Regions from separate parts of the Priestia sp. FSL P4-0332 genome, predicted to be linked through region 1. Evidence: predicted binding sites of a transcription regulator. Region 1 holds the regulator's gene; the other holds the start of a gene.
What was found. The regulator LexA, encoded in region 1, represses DNA repair genes until DNA is damaged. The targets are predictions, from matches to a motif close to CGAACATATGTTCG.
Positions count from the first base shown of each region.

Region 2: the regulator LexA is predicted to act here: its motif matches at 2,019-2,032, upstream of MKY06_RS10920 (YolD-like family protein).

Region 1 covers NZ_JBBOUA010000001.1:3,964,992-3,969,598, forward strand. Annotated here, with positions in the region: gene tkt (transketolase) at 1-877, opposite strand, end outside; gene MKY06_RS20875 (DUF896 domain-containing protein) at 1,045-1,275, opposite strand; gene MKY06_RS20880 (YneB family resolvase-like protein) at 1,345-2,013, opposite strand; gene yneA (cell division suppressor protein YneA) at 2,067-2,396, opposite strand; gene lexA (transcriptional repressor LexA) at 2,543-3,160, shown strand; gene MKY06_RS20895 (hypothetical protein) at 3,372-4,607, shown strand, end outside.
Region 2 covers NZ_JBBOUA010000001.1:2,162,502-2,167,108, forward strand. Annotated here, with positions in the region: gene MKY06_RS10910 (ketoacyl-ACP synthase III) at 1-825, shown strand, start outside; gene MKY06_RS10915 (YitT family protein) at 975-1,814, opposite strand; gene MKY06_RS10920 (YolD-like family protein) at 2,063-2,416, shown strand; gene MKY06_RS10925 (hypothetical protein) at 2,539-2,679, shown strand; gene MKY06_RS10930 (DeoR/GlpR family DNA-binding transcription regulator) at 3,061-3,813, shown strand; gene pfkB (1-phosphofructokinase) at 3,810-4,607, shown strand, end outside.

The DNA of each region.
Region 1 (4,607 bases):
CTTCTTCTGGCACATAGAAATCTTCTTCAAATGTCCATGCATAAGCTTCTTTTGTTAATTTTGTTTCATCGGAACCTAATGGAGAACCGTGCACGCCAGAAGTACCCGCGTGGTTTGGAGAACCAAATCCGATTGTTGTTTTTACTTCAATTAGCGTTGGGCGTGTTAAATCGCCTTTTGCTTCTTCAATTGCGTTTGCAATCGCTGTCAAGTCATTGCCGTCTTCAACGCGGATTACTTGCCATCCGTAAGCTTTGAAACGATCTTCTACGTTCTCAGAGAACGAGCGATCTAAATCTCCGTCTAAAGAAATATCATTTGAATCGTATAAAACAACTAAACGTCCTAATTTTAAGTGTGCCGCTAATGAAGCTGCTTCAGCAGATACACCTTCCATTAAGTCTCCGTCACCACAAATACCATACGTAAAGTGGTCTACAATTTCTAAACCTTCTTTGTTGTATGTTTCAGCTAAATGACGTTCTGCCATTGCTTTACCAACAGCCATTGCAATACCTTGTCCTAGTGGGCCAGTTGTTGCATCAACACCTGCTGTATGACCGAACTCTGGATGACCTGGTGTTTTACTTCCCCATTGACGGAAGTTTTTAAGGTCTTCAATTGATAAGTCATATCCAGCTAAATGAAGCAAGCTGTATAATAGTGCCGATCCGTGTCCTGCTGATAATACAAAGCGGTCACGGTTGAACCAGTTTGGATTCTTTGGATTGATGTTCATAAATTTTGTCCACAATGTATATGCCATTGGAGCAGCTCCCATTGGCATACCTGGGTGACCTGAATTTGCTTTTTCAATCGCATCGATTGATAAAGTACGAATTGTTGCAATCGAAAGATCTTCAATACGTTGTGTCATACTCTTCATTCCTTTCAAAACTATGTACATATGTTATCATACTAATGATTTGCTTATTTGTACAATACTTGAACCAAAAAAATTTCCACTTTTACAGTTTTTGTGTGCCTTATTAAAAATATACAAAAAACTAGAGGGAACTCTCCCTCTAGTTTTACTAGAACGTCTCAGTGAAGACGCTTCTTTTTACTCTCTTTTAACTTCTTAGGCGTAACATCTTTACCTTCTTCGTCCACAACTTTAATCGTATGAAGGTGATTTGTCATAGATTGTCGGAAAACTTTTAAATATTCCTGACGTAGCTCTTGCTGTTCTTTCGCTTCAGATTCTGTCAGCCCTTCAGCCTTTGCCTTTTTTGAAAGAGCATTAATACGAGCAAGTTTATCTTTTGATAGCATATAAAACCTATCTCCTTATAATCAATAATTAAAATTACCGAACCGTTCCGGCAACATGTAGTCATCTTACTAAATCTCTTTCGTTTTATCAAGAGATTGAGCACTGTCTTGGTACTCTTGATAGCGACGATGTACCGTCGCTTTTGAAATATTATAACCAAAACCTTTTAGCGTAACTGAAATTTCAGCAAAGGTTAAGCCGTTATGACGAAGGCGGACAATTTCTTCAATCGGCGCTTCTTTTTTTTCTCTTCCCGAGTTAACTCCTTGATTTTTTAAATTTTGCTGCGGACGATAACCTTTTTCTACGGCTCTTTTCATTCCTCTTTTAATTTTAGCATTATGTAATTTCCGCTGATGCTCTTCCACTAAGCTAATAATATCTAACACCATTGAATCAGATTCTGAAAGCTGAAGCTGGCCTTGATGACTAATCGTATAGATTGTAGCATTTTCTTTATGAAAAGCATGAAGCAGCGCAATTCGGGCGTTTCCTCTGCCTAATCGTGTTTCGTCTTGAATGAGCAGCACAGATATTTTCTCTTCTTTCATTGTATGAAGAACATCCAAAATACCCTCTCTGTCTACATCATATCCGCTTGCTTTTTCCATCACGACTTTTTTCACCTTTAGATGGTGAAGATCAGCAAGCTTTTTTAATTCTTCTTGCTGGCGCTGTAAAGATGTTTCTTGGGTTTTTTTATCCGTACTGACACGGCAATAAATAATGGCATCCACTTTTATCACGACCTTTTCGGCTTCTAACAATATTCAGGAACGGCCGTTACACACTACTGTTCAATTGCCACTTGATTATGTAACTCTTTTTTTAAAACAGGAATATATAATTTATCTCCAGGAGATAAAGACTGGGCAGTGTCTGAGTTTAAATCATTGACTTCTTCAACCCATTTGACAAATTCATTGGTGGTCAAATGATGGTGATTATGATACTTGTTGGACAAGTCCCAAAGCGTATCTCCTTTTGTAATAGTAACCGTTGAATATTTGTCTAAATCTACTTTATCCGCTCCTAAAACCAGCGTCAATACATATGTAAGTGCAGCGATAACTGCAAAAAAAATAGCGTAATGTTTCATAGAATGTAAGAATTGTTGCATATTATGATCCCCCTATCAGAATATATGTTCTTATTTTAGTGAGAACATTTGTTTCTGTCAATGGAATTCTTCGAACTTATGTTTGTATATTGACACATCACGTGGTATAATTCACCTAAAGAATAGCTAAAATCGAGGTGAAAAATATGAAGCTATCAAAACGTCAACAAGACATACTAGATTTTATTAAGCACGAAGTAAAATTAAAAGGTTATCCGCCTTCTGTTCGCGAGATTGGGGAAGCGGTAGGATTAGCCTCTAGCTCCACTGTACACGGGCATTTAGCTCGTTTAGAAAGCAAAGGGTTAATTCGCAGAGATCCAACAAAACCGAGAGCAATCGAAGTTCTTCAACTAGACGAAGTAAACATCCCTAAAAGCAATGTCATTAATGTTCCTGTTATTGGTAAAGTAACAGCGGGTCTTCCTATAACAGCCGTTGAAAATGTGGAAGAATATTTCCCTCTTCCAGATAAATTCGTTTCTCCAGATGATCATGTATTTATGCTTGAAATTATGGGAGAAAGTATGATTGAAGCAGGTATTCTAGATGGCGATATGGTAATCGTACGTCAGCAGCAAACAGCTAATAATGGAGATATTGTGGTCGCTATGACCGAAGACAACGAAGCAACGGTAAAACGCTTCTTTAAAGAAGAAAATTTCGTTCGTTTACAGCCTGAAAATTCAACGATGGCGCCTATTATTCTTCGCCACGTAACGATTTTAGGAAAAGTAACTGGTGTATATCGCACGATTCACTAATCAGACACTGTATGTAAAACCAACTAATCATGATGTTAGTTGGTTTTTTTACGTTTGTTTTCTAAAAAAATTGGCATATTATAAATGATACATTGAATCATCGCAGGCAGGTAGAACGGTTTTTATAAAGCTTGTTTTATCCTTTACTTTCTACCTGCATTTCCTCGACTCTTACAAGGAAATACAACCGACTATAAAAAGGATGTAGTTTATGACCAATACACCAAGGAAAACAGAACCATTTCAAACCATTGTACCTACCAAAGCAATGAACATGTTTCTTTTTCCTTTTTCCTTTGACCGAAAAAATAAAGAGCAGCTTGTTCATGCACTGGAAGCAAATTTGTTCGAGTTTTTTTCCATTCAAAACAAACATTTAGAAAAAGAATACTACGGAGAACAATATTACGTATCTCATGATAGCCTGGATCAATATTTTCTTCCTTACATTGAATGCATTCTATTCCCTGACTCGTGCGAAAAAGAAGGGTTGCTTAGATTTTCAAAAAAAATAGACCATACCATTACTTTACACACTTCCTCCACCACCGTGTCTAGCAACGTGCTGTCTGTGGATGTTTTTTTATGTCCTTTTGAAATTGGCGTCATGACCATTCGCACTGAGATGAGCCATAATCATTACACCTATGATGATATTTTAGAGTTCATGAATCATTTTCGTGTATTAGAACCGAAGCTTGCTGAAGAGCATGGATCCACCATTACCTATGAACATCATCGCTATAGCAAAGTGCAAGATTATATTTTTTCACAGCTCGCGCCATTTTTGAACGAACACATCAAGAAAGAAGCCACACGTGAACAGCACGTTGGGAGCCTTCCTTATTTTATCGATGAACGGATGTTTGTGTTAAGTTATGTAACGGTAAATCAAGAGCAAGAGATTAATTCCACAACTTTATTTCGTACTGGACAGCTAAATAGCTATACGCCTGGCGGGAAAGCGTTTATTTCTGCACACAATCATGAGTATATTAAAACGTATAATACTAAACACGTGTATTCCAGATGGGCTCCTGAAACCTATTACGTCATAACAGACCATGTGTTTTCGTGTATTTCTAAATCGACAGACTCTAAAACGGATCAGCTTTTGATGAATCATCTATTTGGCCAGCATTACTATAATTTATTTTTACATTTTTTCTATAAAATCGTGTTGCTAAAACTATCTTATGAATATTCTCAGCTCACGTTTCATAAAAATTCAGAGGGCATTGAACGACTAATCCGCTCTATTACCGTGTTTTCAGGTAAATATTTGTTTTTAGAAATTAGCTCTCGTACAGAAGGTCAAGAGTTTTCTGAGCTCTTTAAAAAAATCTTTCATATCAATTCTCTTTATCAAGAAGTCAAAGAAACCCTTGGTACTTTGTACCAAAATCAAGAGAAAATCGCAGCCAAGCGTCACAATTACTTATTATTA
Region 2 (4,607 bases), 1.8 Mb from region 1:
GCCATTCAAGCCGTTGAAAATTTGCTTAACCGATATGATGTAAAAATAGAAGATGTAGATGCAATTATTGTTTCGACAACAACGCCTGATCACTTTTTTCCTAGCGTAGCATGTCAGGTTCAAGATTACTTTCATATTGATCAAGCTGCTGCATTTGATTTAAGTGCCGCATGCGCCGGTTTTACATATGGACTTCATGTGGCGAACGGCTTAGTGACGTCGGGATTGCATAAAAAGATTTTAGTTATTGGTGCCGAAGTAATGTCGAGAATTACAGATTATACGGACCGTGCAACATGCGTGCTGTTCGGTGACGGAGCGGGAGCGATGCTTGTAGAATACGACGAGCATAACCCAAGTTTCTTAGGATGTCACTACGGAACGGACGGGAGCGGAGGGGGAAATTTATATCGTTCTAATTTATCTAATACTCTTTCAGGAAAAGAAATTAACTCGAGTGGAAATTTAGTTCAAAACGGACGTGAAGTATATCGCTTTGCTGTACGAACGATTCCAAAAGGAGTAGAAGCATTATTAAAGGATACTTCCATTTCTCTTTCTGATGTAAATTGGTTTATTCCGCACAGTGCAAACCTTCGAATGATCGAAGCTATTTGTGCTAAAACAGATGTTTCAATGGATAAAACGTTAACGAGTGTGCAATACTGCGGAAATACATCTTCAGCTTCTATTCCGCTTGCTTTAAACGAAGGAATAATGACAGGAAAAGTACAGGATAATGACCTCCTTATTCTCTATGGGTTTGGAGGAGGATTAACGCACTGCGGTCTGTTAATCAAATGGACGTGTAAAGAAAAAAGCTAAAAGGCGTCGCCTTTTAGCTTTTTTCTTTTTCATTACAGAGCTTTTTATTGTCGTTATAAGAAAGTTTTTTCTTTTTATAACAGCAGGTTTACTGTATTTTCAGCGCAAACATATATAATAGAAAAAACCCGCTTTTTTATAGCGGGTTTTCAGCTGGCTTTTGGAATGGTAAAACCTACTCCAAAGACGTCGCGCACATCGTGGACGACCACAAAAGCCTGTTCGTCAACTTTATGAATAATGCGCTTCAACTCCAGAAGTTCTTGTTTGTTCACAACGACGTACAATACGTCTTTTGCTTCTTTTGTATAGCTTCCATGAGCAGAAAAGACGGTGACTCCGCGCTCCATCTTTTTATTGACTTGTTCGGCTACTTCAGCTGAACGGTGTGAAATAATGGTGATTGCTTTGCGAGGGTTGAGTCCTTCAATGATATAATCAAGCACCTTTGTTCCGATGTAAAGAGAAATAACCGTATACATCGTCTTTTCTCCACCGATAACAAAATAAGCGCTTGCTACAACTAATAAGTCAATTGCCAGCATCGTTTTGCTAATATTCCAGTCTAGATATTGATTAGCTAAACGGGCAATAACTGCAGAGCCTCCGGAAGTTCCGCCTCCTCTAAACACAAGTCCAAGTCCTACACCAGCTAAAATACCAGCAAAAATAGCCCCCAGTAACGTATCGTCAAGAGGATTTCCCAGTCCTTCAGTTATATGTAGGAATAGAGACGTGAAAATAATACATATAATTGTGTAAGCAATAACACGTTTGTGAAGCAGTTTGTATCCGATCAGTACCAGCAAACCGTTTAATATAAAGTTTGTGATACCGGGAGACCAGCCTAATACATAATAGGTAATCATTGTTACACCGGTTACACCGCCTTCAGCTAATTCATTTGGAATGGCAAAGTAATTAATGGCCAGTGCAAAAATGAGGCTCCCTAGAATAATGAGGATAATTTCTTTTATTTTATTAATCATGAACGTTACCTCCAATCATCAAAAACTCCGAAAACACAGTCATGACAATGTATTATACCAACTCTAGAGACCGAATTAAAGATGGGATATTATTATTTTTTTAAAAATCAGTTTCTGCTATTAACATAAAATCTTTTGACAGTTTTTATGGAGTATGAAAAAATGAATTGTTTGCTTTTATTTTGATTAAAAAGTTTTGCAATGAGAATGTTCGTTCGGTAAAATAGAAGCAAGAGTCAAGGGGGAGAATGAACGTGTATCAAGATGAACTAAAACAGTATGCAAAGTTAGTAATGCCCGAGCATTTAGAGAAGATGAAGAAAATGTACAGTCCCGAGGCGCATAAGCAGTCTTTAGGGTTGAAAAAAGAAAAGATTGAGCATATTGAAAATGTCATTATGAACAGTTACTCGGAGCATCATCCAGTAACGCTTCACGTCTATGAAGCAGGACATATTCAAAGGTATGAACGAGTGACGATTGATAAAGTCTCGCTGCAGTCGAATACGCTGATGGTTACAGGCCCTTGTTATACATATTCGATTCGAGCGGATGCAGTAATTGAAGCAGATGTATGGAAAGATGAAAGCTACTCTAGCTAAGAGTAGCTTTTTTGTTCGTTTTGTATCTTTTTTTTAACGCATGCATACAATACATAAAAGCATATTCTGCGAGTAGTAACTTCTAGCTACTAGGAAATTTTAATTAAAGAAGGGATTATTGTATGCAAAATGAAAAAACTCAAGTAAGAGAAATCGAATTAACGCAGTTCATTAAAAAAAGACTCGTTCGTTTTATCTCAAGTTTAGCTATTTCTTCTGCCCTTGCTTCCATATTATATATGCTTCTGTTTTTATTTAAATGATGGGTCACTTTGAGTTGTCCAAAAAGGTGGACAACTTTTTTTGTGTGTAGGCTTTTATGAAATCAGGATAAGCTATACTCGATTCAGTCAGAAAAATTCAATCGGTCAAGAAATAGTCAAAAACAGTCATAGCTAATTGAGTAGAAGAAAACCTTTACATATAATGAGAAAAGTAGACAAATTCTTGAATTACCAGCATATTTCCTTTTGTACGAACTATTATTAAACCAAATACAAATCTAATTATTCGTTCAAAAAACTTTATTTTGTAATTAAAAAAATGAATGTTTTTGATTTTTTATGATTGATTTTGAATGTAAACCGTGATAAAGTAAGTACATGAAATAAATGAAAACGCTTTTTTGAAAAAGGAGCTAGAACATGTTAACGCCGGAGAGACATCAACTAATCTTAAAACTTTTAAAAGAGAAAGAACTTGTAAAAGTGCAAGAGTTTATCGAAGTTACAGGCGCTTCGGAATCCACCATTAGAAGAGACTTAAGTCAACTAGAAGAAGAGCAAATGCTCAAACGTGTTCACGGTGGCGCTTCGCTTATTCGCAGTAAACGAATCGAACTGAGCGTTATCGAAAAATCTGCTAAAAATGTTCAAGATAAACGAAACATTGCAGAGTATGCGGCTTCCATTATAAATGAAGGTGACTGTATTTTTTTAGATGCAGGAACTACAACGTATGAAATGATTCCTTTTTTAAAGCAAAAAGATGTAGTTGTCGTGACAAATGGTTTAATGCATTTAAACCCGATGCTAGAACAAGGTATCACCCTCTATTTAATTGGGGGATCTGTTAAACATAAAACGGGCGCTTTAATTGGCAATGGAGCTCTTTTAAGTCTTGAGCAATATCGTTTTGATAAGTGCTTTATGGGAGCGAATGGAATTCATCATCAATATGGATATACAACTCCTGATCCAGAAGAAGCATTGATCAAGCAAACGGCAATGAAGCTGTCTAGAGAATCTTATATTTTATCAGATTCCACTAAGTTTTTTGAAACAAGCTTTGCGAAAATAGCCGATTTACATGAAGCAAAAATTATAACAAATGACGTACCTAGCGATGTACTTATACAGTATGCAAACAAAACAGACATAAAGGTTGTGAAATCATGATTTATACATGTACGTTGAACCCATCCGTTGATTACGTAGTACATGTTTCAGCATTCGAAGAAGGCGGGCTTAACCGCACAACGAATGAAGCCAAGTTTCCAGGAGGAAAAGGCATTAACGTCTCTCGCGTTTTAAAGCGATTAGGTGTTGATAATAAAGCCCTCGGTTTTGTAGCCGGCTTTACAGGAACCTATATCGAAGACTACTTAAAAGCGGAGAATATCGAAACAGCTTTTACAAGAGTTGAGGGAGATACCCGTATTAACGTAAAGTTAAAAACAGAAAAAGAAACAGAAATTAACGGTCAAGGACCTGCTATTACAGACGAAGCGCTTCAGTCTTTATTGACTCAAGTAAAACAAATGACTGAAGGCGATATCTTCGTATTAGCGGGGAGTATACCGAAAACGCTTCCAAGTTCTGTGTATAAAACGTTAACTGAACTAGCAGCAGCGAACGGAGTAAAAGTTGTAGTAGATGCAAGTGGAAAAACTTTGCTAGACGTCGTGTCCCACAAGCCGTTTTTTATCAAACCCAATCATCATGAACTTGCAGAATTGTTTGATGTAGAAGTAAACAGTGCAGAAGATGCGCTAGTGTACGGTAAGAAGCTCGTGGAACAAGGAGCGCAAAACGTCGTTGTGTCTATGGCAGGTGATGGAGCACTTCTTATTAACGAAAGCGGTGTCTACAGTGCCACAGTCCCTAAAGGAACGGTAAAAAATTCTGTTGGAGCTGGCGATTCACTTGTAGCTGGATTTATTGCTTCTTATGTAAAACAAGGAGATTTATTA